2 regions of the Thermaerobacter nagasakiensis genome follow, and region 1 is predicted to be linked to the other one. Evidence: riboswitches for the same ligand, from Rfam matches in the RefSeq annotation. Region 1 holds a riboswitch; the other holds the start of a gene.
What was found. A riboswitch is a leader RNA that binds a small molecule or an ion and turns the genes downstream of it on or off. The one in region 1 is predicted to bind thiamine pyrophosphate.

Region 1 (7,672 bases):
CGTGGTTGCTGCCGTTGCCATGCGTTCTCCCCCCGGTCAACAGTCTCATTTCCTGCCCTTGCCGAGAGCGACCCCGGGACAGCCTGGACGGAGGGGCCGGGACTCGACTCAAAGCAACCCCGCGCCCGCCCCGCGGCCGGCCGCCTCCGCCGCCAGCTCGATGAGGCCGCGGGCCATGGACCCGAAGCCGGCGAAGCGGGGGTCCCGGGTCTGCCCTGCCCTCCACCGGTAGTAGATCTGCTGAAGGATGACGGCCAGCTTGAAGTAGGCGAAGACCAGATACCAGCCGATGCCGCTCACGTCGCGGCCGGTGCGCAGGGCGTACCGGTGGACGAACTCGCTCCGCCGCAGAAAGCCCGGACAGGTGGTCACCGCAGGCAGGCCGTTGCGCAGGACCTCGGGATCGTCGGGGTGGACCCAGTAGCTCAGGCTGACCCCCAGGTCGAAAAGGGGATCCCCCACCGTGGCCATCTCCCAGTCCAGCACCGCCACCACCCGGTCCAGGGACGGGTCGAGGATCATGTTGTTCAACTTGAAGTCGTTGTGGATCAGGGAGGTGCCCACCGGCTCGGGAACCCGTTCCTCCAGCCAGGGCAGCAGGCGCTCCAGGGCGGGGATGGGTTCCGTCTCCACCCGCCGCCAGCGGCCGGCCCAGCCCTCCAGTTGCCGGCGGACGAACCCCTCCGGCCGTCCCAACCCCGCCAGCCCCGCCTGGCGGTGGTCCACGGCGTGGAGATCGGCCAGGGTGTCCACCACCCGCTGGGCGATGCGCCGGCAGGTTTCGGGAGGCGGGGTCCGGCCGCCGGGGAACCGGTCGTCGACCACCACGCCGGGCCGGTATTCCATGACGTAAAAAGGCGCCCCCAGCACGGAGGGGTCGGGACAGACGGCCAGCGGCCGCGGGGCCAGGGGGAAGACGGGGTGCAGGTGGCGCAGGATGGTGGCCTCCCGCACCATGTCGTGGGCCCGGGGCGGCAGGGGGCCGAAGGGCGGCCGGCGCAGCACGGCCTGCCAATCCCCGGCCCGCAACCAGTAGGTCAGATTGGACGCCCCGGCGGGGAACTGCCTCACTTCCACAGGAGGTCCCGGAAACGCGGGCACCTCCCGCTCCAGGAACGCCGTCACCGCATCCAGGTCCAGTTCCTCTCCCGGCCGCACGGGAATGGTGCCGGGCGGGAACCCACCCCCACCCGGACCGGCCAGGCGCCGGCTTTCCGGCTGGCTCATGGCTGGCCTCCCAGCTCCTTGAAGATCCGCCGGGCCACCACCACCCGGTGGACCTCATCGGGGCCGTCATAGATGCGGGCCGCCCGCGCCTCGCGGTAGAACAGCTCCAGGGGCGTGTCCCGGGAGTAGCCCAGGGCTCCGTGCACCTGCAGGGCGCGGTCCACCACTCGGTGGAGCACCTGGGCCCCGAAGAACTTGATCAGCGAGATCTCCTTGCGGGAATCGAGCCCCTGATCCATGCGCCAGGCCGCATACAGGGTCAAGAGGCGTGCCGCCTGGATCTCGGCGTAGGAGTCGGCCACGAAGTTCTGGATGGTCTGGAACTCCGCCAGCTTCTGGCCGCGGGTCTCCCGGGTCAGGGCCCGCCGCACCATCAGCTCGAAGCTGCGGTTCATCACGCCGATCCAGCGCATGGCATGGGTGATCCGCCCGGGGCCCAGGCGGGCCTGGGCGATGCGGAAGCCCTCTCCCACGGGCCCCAGGGTGTTCTCCACGGGCACGCGGCAGTCCTCGAGGACGATCTCGTCGTGGGTGCCCAGGCCACCCCCATCGTCCATCACGGGGATCTGGCGGACGATGCGGAAGCCGGGGGTGTCCGTGGGCACGATGATCATGGTGGCCCGCTGGTGGGGCGGCGCGCCGGGGTCGGTGACGGCCATGACGATGGCAAAGGCCGACCGGGAGGCGTTGGTGATGAACCACTTGTGGCCGTTGATCACCCAGTGGTCGCCGTCGCGCACCGCCCGGGTCCGGATGGTGGTGGGATCGGAACCCGACACCTCGGGCTCGGTCATGGCGAAACAGCTGTAGATCTCGCCGGCCAGGTTGGGCCGGAGGAACCGTTCCTTCTGCTCGGGCGTGCCGAACATCCAGAGGATCTCCTGGTTGCCGGTGTCCGGGGCGCTGGTTCCGAAGGCCCGCGGCGCCAGGGGGCTCCGCCCCAGGATCTCGTTCATCAGCGCCAGGGTCACCATGCCCATGCCCAGGCCGCCGGCCTCCCTGGGCATGTGGGGGGCCCAGAGCCCCGCTTCCTTCACCGCCTGCTGGATGGCCTTCATGCGCTCTTCGGGCAGCGTGCCGGTCCGGAAGAACTCGGCCTCGGCCGCGTAGACGTGCTCGTCCATGATGGCGCGGGTGCGTTCCAGGACGGCTTCCTGCTCGGGGGTCGGCCGGAAATCGTACACGAGCATCACCCCGGTGGCGCTTCGCGCAGCGGGCCCCGCCCGAACCGCCGCCTTCCGGCGGGCGGGCCGCCTGGCGGTAGGAGTTGGCTTCGCTGCCGAGAAGGAAATACCTGCATGCCCGGCGCCGGCCGGGTGGCGGCCCGTCTCCGGCCGCCCGGCCGGGTGGAAGGAGGCGGCCGTCACGTGGGCGTTCTCGATCGTTTCCGGCTGGACGGGAAAGTGGCCCTGGTCACCGGAGGCAGCCGCGGTCTGGGCCTTCAGATCGCCCAGGGTCTGGGGGAGGCCGGGGCGGCCGTGGCGATCACGGCCCGCAAGGAGGAGGGCCTGCGCGAAGCGGAGGAACAGCTGCGCTCCCAGGGGATCCGGTGCCTGGCCCTGCGCTGCGACGTGACCGACTACGACCAGGTGGTGGCCACCGTCAACCAGGTGGTCGAAGCCCTGGGCGGCCTGGACATCCTGGTCAACAACGCGGGGGCCACCTGGGGCGCCCCCCTGTTCGAGATCCCCCTGGAAGCCTGGGACAAGGTGATCCGGACGAACCTGCACGGCACCTTCTACATGAGCCGCGAGGCGGCCCGGGTGATGGTGGACCGGGGGCGGGGAGGCCGGATCATCAACGTCGCCTCGGTTGCAGGCCTGCGGGGCAGCGACCCGCGGGTGATGCAGACCCTGCCCTACAACACCTCCAAGGCCGGGGTGATCAACTTCACCCGCGACCTGGCGGCCAAGCTGGCGGAATACGGCATCACGGTGAACTGCATCGCGCCCGGGTTCTTCCCGACCAAGATGACCCGGGGCATCCTGGCCCAGTACCGGCCCCTCATCGAGCAGTCCGTTCCCTTGCGGCGGCTGGGCGGCGAGCGGGACCTGCAGGGCGCGGTGCTTCTGTTCGCGTCCGAGGCCGGGTCCTACATCACGGGCCAGGTCCTGGCCATCGACGGGGGGATCACGGCCGTCTGAGGGCGCGGGCGGCCGGCGGCGGCCGGGCCGCGAGAGCCCGGTGGTCGGGGCAGGGCCCGGGCGGCGTCCCCGGCGGCGGGTGGCACGCACCGCCGGCACCGCCCGGGAGGGCCACTGCCGCGAGGACACGGGCCAAGGCACACGGGCCCGGAGGGCCGGGGCTGCTCTTAGACCGCCCGCCCCCACTTCCTGGCCCGGCCTGGAGCCTGACCGCCATTGACGCCCGCCGTGCCCGGGCCTATGATCAGGGTGAACAAGACCATCGGGAAGTCGGTACCGGGGGTGCCCTGACGGGCTGAGAAGCGCCGGGAGCCGGGACGCGGCACCGCGCTACCCTTCGGACTCGATCCGGGTCATACCGGCGTGAGGAAGGTACCGCATGACCGCCTGGGGCGGCTTCACGCGACCCACCTCCAGCCGGGGGTGGGTTTTCTTTCCTCTGCCTCCCGCCGGACCGGAACGGGCAGGTTCTCCCTGCCGTCCCGGCCGGGGGGTGCGCCTCGCCGGCCCCGCGAGCCCCCGGTTCCGTCCCGGAACCGCAAGGGGGGCTCGCCATGGCCGGTTCGTCCCGTCACCTGCAGTTCCGCGAGATCGTGATCCTCACGTTCATCGCAGCCGCCTGTTCCGTGGTGTTCATCAACGCCTGGACCCTGTGGTCGGTGGCCCAGGCCGTCCATCCCGTCCTGGCCGAAACCACCTACGGCATCTGGTTCGTCGCCAGCACCCTGGCCGCCTACATCATCCAGAAGCCGGGGGTTGCCTTCGTGGCGGAGCTGGCGGCGGCCGCGGGCGAGCTGGTCCTGGGCAGCCCGGACGTGCTCTGGGTGCTGCTGTACGGTGGGCTGCAGGGGCTGGGGGCCGAGGCGGCCTTCGCCCTGCTCCGCTACCGGCGGTTCGACCTGCCGGTGCTGGCGCTGTCCGGCGCCCTGGCCGCCGTCGCCAGCATCCCGCTGGACGCCGTCACGGGGTACTTCACCGGCATGCAGCCCGGCGTGCTGGCGGGCGCCGTGGCCGTGCGGCTGCTCAGCGGCGCCGTGGTGGCCGGTGTCTTCACCAAGGTGCTGGTCGACGGCCTGGCCCGCACCGGGGCCCTCAACGGCTTTGCCGTGGTGAGGAACCGGCGGGACCGGGGCGCAGGGCTGGCGGGCTGAGATGGGGCGGCATGCGGTGCGGCCGGGCGCCCCGGCGGGCCCGGCGGCCAACCCCCCGGCGGCCACCCCTGGGGCGGCCGGCGGCTCGACCCCGAACCCGGCGTCCCCGGGCCAGGGGCTGCCGGCGCCGTCGCGGGCGGCGGCAGCCTGCCGCGATCTGACCATCCGCTACCCGGACCGGCGCGACCCGGCCCTGCGGGGCGTGAGCCTGTCCATACCCGCCGGGCAACGGGTGCTGCTGCTGGGCCCCAGCGGCTCCGGCAAGAGCACCCTGGCGCTGGCCCTGGCCGGATTGATCCCGGCCGTGGTGGAGGCCGAGGTGAAGGGGGTCCTGGAACCGGCGCGGCAGGCCGGCGTGCTCTTCCAGGACCCCGAGGCCCAGTTCTGCCTGTTCACCGTGGACGAAGAGGTGGCGTTCGGCCTCGAGAACCGGTGCGTGCCACCGGCGGCCATGCCGGCCCGGGTGGCCCGGGCGCTGGCGGCCACGGGCCTCGACGTTCCCTTCGGGCATCCGATCCACGCCCTCTCGGGCGGGCAGAAGCAGCGCCTGGCCCTGGCGGCGGTGCTGGCGCTGGAGCCGGACATGCTCATCCTGGATGAGCCCACGGCCCAGCTGGATCCGGCAGGGCGGGCCCTGGTGCTGGAAAACCTCTACGGCCTGGGGCGGCAGGTCACCGTCCTGGTGGTCGAGCACAACCTGGACGGGGTGGTGGACTGGGTCGACCGCGTGGTACTGCTCGGCCCCTCGGGCACCCTCCTGGCCGACGGCCCTCCGGACCGGGTCCTGGCCGAGCAGCGGGCCGCCCTGGACGCCTTCGGCATCTGGCGGCCCCGCTCCTGGGGCCCCTTCTGGGCACCCCTGGTGGAGGCGTTCCGCCGGTCCGCCCCGCCTGCCGAGCCGCCCGCCGCCCTGCCCGGTGCCGCCTCCGGCCGGGCGTCGAGCCCGGCGCCGGCGGGAACGCAGCGGACCGGCGCGGGCGAGCAGTCCCTGGACGCCCCCACCGCCGCACCGCAGGCGGCGCTGCCTTCCGGTCTGGACGGCGCAGCCTCCCCAGGCTCTGGCCAAGGCTCCGCGGGGGCGGCGGCCGGCTTCCCCGGGGCGGGGAAGGGGCCCGCCGCGTCCCCGGACCGCACCGCCCTGCCCCTGGTGCGGATGGAGGGCGTCACTGCAGCCCACGGCTCGCGCACCGTCTGGTCGGGGGTCAGCCTGACCCTCCGGCCGGGGGAGTGGGTGGCCGTACTGGGCGCCAACGGCAGCGGCAAGTCGACCTTCCTGCAGGTGGCCGCAGGCCTGCACCCGCCCGCCGCCGGCCGGGTCGTCCACGGGCCGGCCCTCAAGGGGCGGCGCGGCGAGACGGCCCGGATCGGCTTCGTGTTCCAGAACCCCGAGCACCAGTTCGTCACGGACACCGTGCACGACGAGATCGCCCTGGCCGGGCGGCTCGCAGGCGTGCCGGAGGCGGAGCTGGCAGCCCGGGTGAAGGCCCTGGTCCAGCGCTTCGGGCTGGAGGGGCTGGAGGCCGTTCATCCCTACACCCTCTCCCAGGGCCAGAAGCGGCGCCTCAGCGTGGCCAGCATGCTGGTGGTGCCGCGGCCGCTGCTTTTCCTGGACGAACCCACCTTCGGCCAGGACGCCCGCACGGCGGCCGCCCTCGTAGGGGAACTCGTGGAACTGTACCGGCAGGGAACCACCCTGGTCATGGCCACCCACGACCTGGAGCTGGCGCTGGCCGTGGCGACCCGGGTGCTGGTCTTCGGCCAGGGCCGGCTCGTCTATGACGGCCCGCCGGCAGGCCTGGCGGCCGACCCGGCGGCGGCCGCCGCCGCTGGGCTGAGGGGCCTGGCGGGCCCGGGGACGGTTCCCGGCGGCGCGGTGGCGCCCCCGGGGCGGGTTCCGGCCTGTTACGGGCCGCGCGTGGCGGGCTCCGGCCCGTCCCGGGCGGATCGGCCTTCGCCGGGGGGCCCGCCGGCGGGGCGGCCGGAACCCGGGCCGGGGGAGGCCGGCGCAGGGACCCCGGGCGGGCTGCCCGGGGCCGGTGGGCGGTCCTGGCTGGCCCGGGTTCATCCGGCGTGGAAGCTGGCGGCCCACCTGGCTGCTGCCGCCCTGGTGCTGGCGACGGGCGATCCGGCGGCGCTGGCCCTGCTGCTGGCGGTGCCCTTGCTGCTGGGCTGGATCCTGGGCGGGCTGGGACTCCGGCGCTGGCTGGTGTCCATGGCGCCCTTCGTCCTGGTGGCCGCCACCCGCATCTGGACCCTGGGCGCCTTCGGTCGAGGCGAGCACGTGGTGGGGCAGGTGCTCTGGTACCGGTTCACGGCCGAGGGGCTGGAACACGGGCTGGTGGTGGGCCTGCGCCTGCTCACCCTGGGTGCCCTGGGCGTGCTCTACGCCCGTACCACCGGCCTCAGCGACCTGGTGCTGGGCCTGGTCCAGCAGTGGCGGTTGAGCCCCCGCTGGGCTTACGGCCTCCTGGCGGCCCTGCGCTTCGTGCCGCTGTTTCAGGAAGAGCTCGGCCGGGTGCGCCAGGCCTTCCGGGTACGGGGCCTGCTCGAGCGGGGTCCCGCCGGGCGCCTGCGGGCCCTCTATCGGTATAGCCTGGCCCTGCTGGTCCACGCCATCCGCACGGCCGAGGTGGTGGCCGTGGCCCTCCAGGCCCGGGGCTTCGACGGCAGCCGCCACCGCACGTACTATCGCACCCTGCCGGCAGGGTGGCGGGAAGCGGGGTACGCCGTCCTGCTGCTGGGAGCCGGTGTGGCGGCCTTGATGGCCGCCCGCGGGCTGCAAGGGAGCTTGCCGTAGGGACGGGAGCTTGTCACAGGGGGGATGGGCTTTGATGAAAGGGCGCAGCGGGCAGGAAGGGAAAGGGCAGGGGCCCGGAGGGGGGCCGGACCGGCCGCCGTCGGGCCCGCCATCAGGCCGCCGGCAAGAGCGCGCCGGCGTGGAGCAGGGTGCCGGCGAGCCCGCAGGCCTGGCGGCCGAGCTCTGGCGCCAGAACCAGGACCTGGCGGCCGCCTGCCTGGACCATCCCTTCGTCCAGGGCATCGCCCGGGGCGACCTGCCCCGCAGCAAGTTCATCTGGTACGTGGGCCAGGACGCGACCTACCTGGAGTCCTTTGCCCGCGCCTATGCCCTGGCCATCGCCAAGGCGCCGG
Region 2 (7,672 bases), 700 kb from region 1:
GCGGCCTGGGCTACCATCGCCGTTCCTCGGGGCTCCATGGCCGGCGCCCGGCGCAAGGGGCTCCCTGCCCCGGGCCCGGCCTAACCCTCCGGGCGGCGGGCGCCCGGCCGGCCCGGGTGGGTGAGCCCGTTGCGGCCGGGTTCGCCCGCCGGCAAAGGCCGGGCCAGGCCGCGTACCGGGTGCGGGCCTTCCTCTTCGGGAGGCCGGGCGTTGGGCCGGGGCACCTCCACCACCGCGATCTCCATCCACCGCCCGTCCATCCAGGTGTTGGCGTAGATCAGGTCGGGCTGGCCGTCCGCCTCCAGCCGGGGGTAGAGGTGGAAGCGCAGCCCGGCTACGTCGGCTGCGTTGTAGAAGCCGGAATAGTACAGGATGTCCAGCACCTGCTCGGCCAGGGCCAGGGCCTCCCGCCGGTCGGGGCAGATCACGGTGCCGTCTTCGCGCAGGGTGGTTTCCATGAAGACCCGGGCCAGGTCGTCCAGGACCCGGGTGTCGTACGGGTGGTCTCGCCGCGGCCGGGAGTAGCCCTGGCGCAAGGGGCGCGGGCCAGCGGCTCGCCGATCGCCCTCCGGGGCCCCGGGCGAGCCGGACGGGCCGGCCGCTGCCGGCGTGCCGGGCGGTTCCGGCGCCCGGCCGGTACCGCCCGAGCGGGCCGGTGGCCGGGCCGGGGCAGGATGGCCAGGCCGGGCACCTCCGGGTCCGGCGCCGGGTCCGGAACCAGGTCCGGCGCTGCCGGGTCCGGTGCCGCCGGGAGCCGGGCCCTTCTCTTCCTGGGGATCGGACGGCCCGCCGGGGCCGGGCCGGTGATTGCGCTCCATGGCAGTCGCCTCGCTTGCTCTGACGGGCCGGCCACGATGGCGGGCTCGCCCGGCGATGGCCGGCTAGCGATTAATCATAGCACAGGAGCGCCCGGGCGGAGACAACGCCACCCCATCCGGCACCCGGGCGGCCGGCCCGGCCCGCCGGCCACGACCCGCCAGGACCCGCAGCCGGGTGCCCGTCGCCGCCCCTGCTGGCCGGCCGCTCAGGGATCACAGGGCGCCCCCGGGGAAGACGGCCCCTTCGGGCAGTTCCTCCGCCCGGCCGGCCCTGCCCGCGGCCGCCGGCAGTCCCTCCGGTGAGAGCCCGGAACCGGCCGGGGCCGCAGGGCCGGCCCGCTCCAGGGGCGCCGGATGCCGCACGGACAAGACCGGCCGCACGGGAAGAACCGGCCGGGCCAGAATCCGCTGCAGGTACAGCGCGCCCGCATCCATGCCCTGGGCCCCCAGCAGGAGCAGGAGATCGCCTTCCCCCAGCAAGGAGACCGCCGCCGCCACCGCATCCCCCAGCCGGGTGAAGGTGCCGACCTGGGGGGGCTTGAGCCCGCCCGTCTCGAGCCCGGCCAGGCACGCCTCCCACTCCGCGGGCCGCACCATATCCCGCGCCGTGGTATCCCCCGCGCTGGCGGTCACCAGCACCGCCGCCCCGAGGCGGCGGGCCTCGCAGGCCAGTTGGAGGCCGTTGGCATAGTTGATGGCCGCACCCCGCCCTCCCCGCACGGCATAGACCACCACCGCCCGCCGGTGGGGGATCCCGGCGGCCACGGCGAAGCAGGCCGCCAGGCTGTCGGGCCGCCCGGCGGTATCGTCGATGACGGTGAAGGGGCGGCGCATCAGCACCTGGGTGCGGCGCCGAGGTGCGGCAAAGCCCGGCAGGGCGCGGGCGACCGTGCCCGGATCCAGGCCCAGCCACAGGGCGGCTCCCACGGCCGCCACCACGTTGAGGGCATGGTGGGGGCCCATGAGCTGAGTCTCCAGCCAGACGCCCGGCCGGGCCGGCGCCGGCCCCTCGGGAGCCACCCGAGCGCCGGCAGCCGGGGGCGCCCCGGCAGCCGGCACGGCCCTGAAGTGCCCATTCCCTTCGGGACGATCCCGGCCCAGCCGCAGGGCGGGCCCCGGCGGCCAGGCCGGCGGCAGTTCCAGATGCAACCGGTTCGTCCAGAGATCGGGGCCCACCCGGGCGGAGAGCGCCGCGGTGGGGGCGGCCACCTGCTCGGCCGCCAGCCGCAGGTGGCAGGCGGGACCGCGCCCGAACAGGACCACCGGCGCCCGGGCATAAGGGCCGAGGCGCAGGGCGGCCTCGCCCTCGTGCATCAGCACGCCGCCGCCGGGCGGGATCATGGCGACGAAACGGCCCTTGGCGGCCGCGTAGTCCTCGTAGGTGGGGTGGTACTCCAGATGTTCCAGGGGAGCCAGGTTCGTCACCACGCCCAGGTCGAAGGCCACGTCATCCACCCGCCGCTGGTCGGCACCCTGGGACGAGACCTCCATCACCGCCACCCGGCAACCGGCATCGGCCATCACCCTGAGGTACCGGTGGAGGTCCAGCGGGTCGGGGGTGGTCAGGTTGCCCGGCCAGCGGTGCCCTCCGGCGCGCACCTCCAGCGACCCGATGAGGCCGGCCGGGATTCCTGTGGCGCTCAGCAGATGGTGGAGGAGAAGGGTGGTGGTCGTCTTGCCGGTGGTCCCGGTGACACCCACCACCACCAGCCGGCGGGACGGGTGACCGTAGCGGTTGGCCGCCAGGCGGGAGAGGGCCGAGCGGGCACAGGGAACCTGAAGCCAGCTGACCCCGGGAGGCAGCGGCTGCCCCGGGGGCTGCTGGGCCACCACCACCCGGGCCCCCCGGCGCAGCGCCTCGCCGGCGAAGGCGGCACCGTCGTGCCGGCGCCCGGGAATGGCCACGAACAGGTCGCCGGGTTCGACCCGGGCGGAGTGGGAGCGGATCTCGCCGACCCAAGGAGGCAGCGGCTCGCCGGACAGGGAAAACGACAGCCCCTGCAGCAGCGGAACGACATCCAGCGCCATGGTAATGGTTCAACCCCCCCGTTTGGGGTTCCCCGATAGGCGTATGTCGCATGCCCCGGGCAGGTGTCACGGAGGGGGGAAACGGTCAAAGGCTCGCCAGCCAGCTGATCAGGGCAGGGGCCAGCAAGGTGAGGATGAGGCCGTGGACGAAGGCCAGGGCCGTGGTGCCCGCATCCCGCGCCGCCGCGGCGATGACGGGCAGGGTGGTGTCCATGGTGGTGGCGCCTCCCGGCAGGACGGCCAGCCAGGACCGCCGGCCCGCCAGGCGCGCCAGGAAGGGCACCGCCACCACCGTCAAAAGCTCCCGCATCACGTTGGCCAGAAAGGCCAGGGCACCGGCGGCCGGTCCCCAGAGCTGGGCCACCAGCACCCCGGCCATGCTGTACCAGCCGAAGGCGGCCGCCACCGCCAGGGCCAGGGCAGGCGGCTCGCCGGTCAGCCGCCCCGCCAGCCAGCCCCCGGCCAGGCTCCCCGCCGCACCCAGCAAGGGCAACAGGAGGGCCTTGCCCCGGACGGCCCGGAGGCTCTCCCGGGTGGCCGGCCACTGCCGGCCGAACTCGTACCCGTAAAGGGCCATGAGGAGGAGCAAGGCGTACCCGGAGCCGGCGGCGGCCAGCCGCCCGGCAGCGGCCACCAGGGGGGCCGATCCTTCCGGCCCGCCGGCCACCCCTCCCGTCCCGCCGCTCGCCGGCGCCTCCACCGGCGCCTCCAGCCCGCCGGCCATGGCCGCCGCTTCTCCGGCCACCGCCGCCCCCACGCTGCCTCCCGGCAGGCCGCCCAGCCAGTGGACGAACACGGCTCCCGCCAGCCAGCCGCCGGCCACCGCCAGGACGGCTGCGGCGCTGAGGCGCAGGGCTTCGCCGGACCGGCCAGCCCCCCCGGCGGCCGTGGCCGGGTCCCCCGCGGCGGGATCGTGGCGGGCCGGGTCCCGCCGGGTCCTCGGGGCCTCCGGGCCGAGGTTTCCCCGGGGGACGGGATCCGAAGGGAGAAGGTGGGGTCCTGCCGTCCCGCCCGAGAGCGTGATCGAGCCCTGGCGGGTTCGTCCCGCCACCTCGCCGGCCCCGCCCGCGGCCCTGGATCCAAGCCGCCGGGTGATGGGGGTGGCCTGGCACCACGCCATGCGGATACGCCGGCACCAGGCGCCGGGGGCGCGCCGGCGCCTGGCGCTGGGGGCGCCCTGCCGAAAGGCCGTACGAGCACGCCATGCGGCCCCCAGGGCCGAGCCCAGCAGTCCCGCCAGCAGCGCCCCGCCCGCCGTGGCCACGGCAAAGGCGGCGGCCCGCCCGCCCAGCCGGGCCAAACCGGACCCTACCTGGGGATCCAGGCCCAGCCGCAGGCCCATGAGAAAGAGCAGCGCCCGCAGCGTCCACCGGGATGCCGCATCCCACCAGGCTGCCGGCAGCCGGCCACCCAGGCCGCTCAGCCCCGCGGCCATGCCGGCGGCCAGGGCCACCAGGACCGCGGTCACGGCCGGCCTCGCCCCTGGGCGGGGCCCGCTCCGGCGGTGTCCCCGGCACGGGCCCCGGGCCGGCGCGGTCGACCCGCCGGACCCCTGCTGGTGGCGGCCACAAGGCGGCCGGCCGCTCCGGTCGTGCCGCCGGCCCCGCCGCGGCCACCGCCGCCGGTGTCGCCGCGGGCGGCCCCACCACGGGCGGCATCGCCGCGCCGGCCGCTTTCCAGCACGCCCATGAGCCGCGCAAACCCCAGGGCGCCCAGCAGGACGGCGACCGCCAGCGCCGCGGTGAACCCCAGCAGCCCCGCCACCGACCCGCCCGTGCGGCGCTGCCACAGGGCGGCGATCACCACAAACAATCCCAAGGCCATCGCCCGGACCACGGGCTTCAATCGCTCGCGCAAGCTGGTTCCCCCGTTTCGCCCACCCGTTGACCTGTCCTCGTGCGGGCCGGATACTGGAGATGGTAGCACCGTGGGGGTGCTGGCGCCACGCCGGCTGAGACGAGCCAACCGGCTCGAACCCCTCGAACCTGACGTGGGTAATGCCACCGGAGGGAACGGTGCGGTCCCGCTCCAACGAAGCCTCTGGATCGCTTCCTGGCGCCTGGGCCGCGTTCGTCCCGCGGCCCTTTTCGTTGCCGGCCGCACCTTGCCCTGCCGCGGCAGCCCCGCCAGCCCGTACCACTTGTGGGAAGGGAGCGATCCGCCATGCCCACCCCTGCCGAGCCCCGTCCTGGCGAGTCGGATGCGGGGGCTTCCCGCCCGCACAGGCGCCCGCATGCGCCCCACCCGGGCACCCCATCCCAGGCCCCGCCGCCCCGCGCCATGACCATCGCCGGCTCGGACAGCGGCGGCGGCGCCGGGATCCAGGCGGACCTCAAGACCTTCAACGCCCTCCGGGTCTTCGGTACATCGGCCATCACCGCCCTGACGGCCCAGAACACCGAGGGGGTCAGGGACGTCCACCTGGTGCCCCCCGGGATGGTGGCCGCCCAGATCGATGCCGTGCTGGACGACATCGGCACCGACGCCGCCAAGACGGGCATGCTGGGCACCACCGTCATCGTGGAAACCGTGGCGGAGCGCATCGGCTACTGGCGGGACCGGCTGGGTCCCTTCCCCCTGGTGGTCGACCCGGTGATGATCGCCAAGAGCGGGGCCCCCCTCCTGGACGAACCGGCCCGGGAGGCGGTGCGGCGGCTGCTCCTGCCCCTGGCGACGGTGATCACGCCGAACCGCCACGAGGCGGAGGAACTGGCCGGCGTCCCCATCCGGACGCTGGACGACGCCCGCCGGGCGGCCCAGGTCCTCCACGGGCTGGGGCCGGCCTGGGTGGTGGTCAAGGGCGGCCACGTGGCGGAAGATTCGGCCGACGCCGTGGACGTGGTCTACGACGGCCGCGACTGGCACCTCTTGCGGGCGCCCCGCATCGCCACCCGCTCGACCCACGGGACGGGCTGCACCTTCTCCGCCGCCATCACCGCCTACCTGGCCAGGGGGTACGGGGTGCTGGACGCCCTTCGAGCCGCCAAGATCTACATCACCGGGGCCATCCGCCATGCCCCCGCCATCGGGCGCGGCCACGGCCCGACCTGCTCCTTTTACCCCTGGGAGGCTGCGCCCGATGATCCGTTGGGTGACCCGTTGGGAGCGGCGGCCGGGGAGGGCGGCGCGCCGAACGGCGCGCCCGTGGACCAGGCCGCATCCGGGGCCGCGGGCCCTGAGGGCCGGCAGCTCGACGGAGGTGAAGAGGGATGACGGCACCTCAGCCCGGCGCGCCCCCCCACCGCACCCGGCGGCTGGTCCGGGCCGCGATGCTGATCGCCCTGGGCACCGTCCTGGCGGGCATGGTCCGGGTCCCCGTCGGAGTGGCCACCGCCACGCCGGTGCAGCATGCCGTCAACGTGCTGGCCGCCGCCTGGTTCGGCCCCGCGGGCGCCGTGACCGTGGCCTTGCTCATCAGCCTGCTGCGCAACCTGCTGGGGCTGGGCACCCTGCTGGCCTTCCCGGGAAGCCTCTTCGGCGCCGCCCTGGCCGGGCTCGCCTACCGGGCCGCCCGGCGCCCCGCCGCGGCCATGGCGGGGGAGGTGGTGGGCACGGGCCTCTTGGGCGGCCTGGCCGCCTTCCCCGTGGCCCGGTGGCTGCTGGGCCAGGCCGAGGCGGCCTGGTTCTTCTACGTGGTGCCTTTTACCGTCAGCAGCCTGCTGGGCGCCCTGGTGGGCGGCCTGCTGCTGCGCTGGCTCCCCGCCCCGGCCCCGGAGGGCGACGGGGGGCCGGTTCCCGGCCCGGGCCCGGGGTCCAGCCAGAGCCCGCCCTCGTCCCGCAGGTGACCCCGCGCCTTCAGAGGGGCGGCAATCGCCCCCGCGGGGAACGCGCGGACCGGGCCGCCACCGGGGCCGTGCGTCGTGGCACCCCCCGACCCGCGGCAGGCCGGCATGCACCGGTACCACCGGGGCCCCGGATCCGTCGCTCGCCCCGGACCGGAGCCGGGCGACGTGACAAGGTTCCGCCCCGCCCGGGGCTCGTGGCCCACCCTGGCCCGCCGTGGGCCGGGATGACCGGGGCGCTGCCCGGTTCGCCATGAACCCGGCGGTTCGCCCGGACCCGCGCCGGGCCGGCATGAGCCGGCTCCGCCCGGCCCCTGGACGCGCGTCTCGCCCTGGCCTGGCAGGACGATCAGGCGTTCCACAGGCATTCCAGAGGAGGGATCCCCGTGACGAACATGGGCGCTCCCCAGCCGCCGGCTCCGGAAGCCTCCAACTCCTCCACCGGCCCGGCGCCCGCGAGCTGGGCGGCGGAAGCCGCCCGGGTCCTGGCCCGGATCCGCCACCGGCGACCGCTGGTCCACCACCTGACCAACTACGTGGTGATGAACTGGACGGCCAACATCACCCTGGCGCTGGGGGCATCCCCCTTGATGGCGCCGGAACCGGAGGAGTTCCCCGCCATTGCTGCGGCGGCGGAGGCCCTGGTCCTGAACATCGGCAGCCTGCGGGCAGGGGATGAAGCCGTCTTCAAGGCGGCGCAGGCGGAGGCCCTCCGCCACGGGCGCGCCGTGGTGGTCGACCCCGTGGGGGCCGGTTTCACCCCCTTGCGCACCCGGCTGGCCCTGGACCTGCTGGCCGGCGGCGCGACGGCCGTGCGCGGCAACGGCGGCGAGATCCTGGCCCTGGCCGGGGCGGGCACCGGCCGCACCCGGGGCGTGGACAGCGGCGCGGTGGAGGAAGGGGAGGTGCTGGAGGCAGCCCAGGCGCTGGCCCGGCGTTACCGCTGCGTGGTGGTGGCCAGCGGACCGGTGGACCTGGTCACCGACGGCCTCCAGGCCTGGCGGGTGGCCAACGGCCACCCCTGGCTGGCGGCGGTGACCGGCG

Region 2: another riboswitch for thiamine pyrophosphate. It lies ahead of thiD (bifunctional hydroxymethylpyrimidine kinase/phosphomethylpyrimidine kinase); the one in region 1 lies ahead of ACZ5T9_RS07270 (ECF transporter S component).

The regions. Positions count from the first base shown of each region.
Region 1 is NZ_AP043740.1:1,707,927-1,715,598, forward strand. It holds gene ACZ5T9_RS07250 (DinB family protein) at 1-21, opposite strand, end outside; gene ACZ5T9_RS07255 (phosphotransferase family protein) at 109-1,227, opposite strand; gene ACZ5T9_RS07260 (acyl-CoA dehydrogenase family protein) at 1,224-2,417, opposite strand; gene ACZ5T9_RS07265 (SDR family oxidoreductase) at 2,595-3,371, shown strand; TPP riboswitch at 3,640-3,759, shown strand; gene ACZ5T9_RS07270 (ECF transporter S component) at 3,926-4,522, shown strand; gene ACZ5T9_RS07275 (ATP-binding cassette domain-containing protein) at 4,524-7,319, shown strand; gene ACZ5T9_RS07280 (TenA family protein) at 7,459-7,672, shown strand, end outside.
Region 2 is NZ_AP043740.1:1,008,849-1,016,520, reverse strand. It holds gene ACZ5T9_RS04390 (hypothetical protein) at 81-818, opposite strand; gene ACZ5T9_RS04385 (Mur ligase family protein) at 1,032-2,846, opposite strand; gene ACZ5T9_RS04380 (LysO family transporter) at 2,932-4,314, opposite strand; gene ACZ5T9_RS04375 (hypothetical protein) at 4,311-4,703, opposite strand; TPP riboswitch at 4,766-4,875, shown strand; gene thiD (bifunctional hydroxymethylpyrimidine kinase/phosphomethylpyrimidine kinase) at 5,010-6,059, shown strand; gene thiW (energy coupling factor transporter S component ThiW) at 6,056-6,631, shown strand; gene thiM (hydroxyethylthiazole kinase) at 7,024-7,672, shown strand, end outside.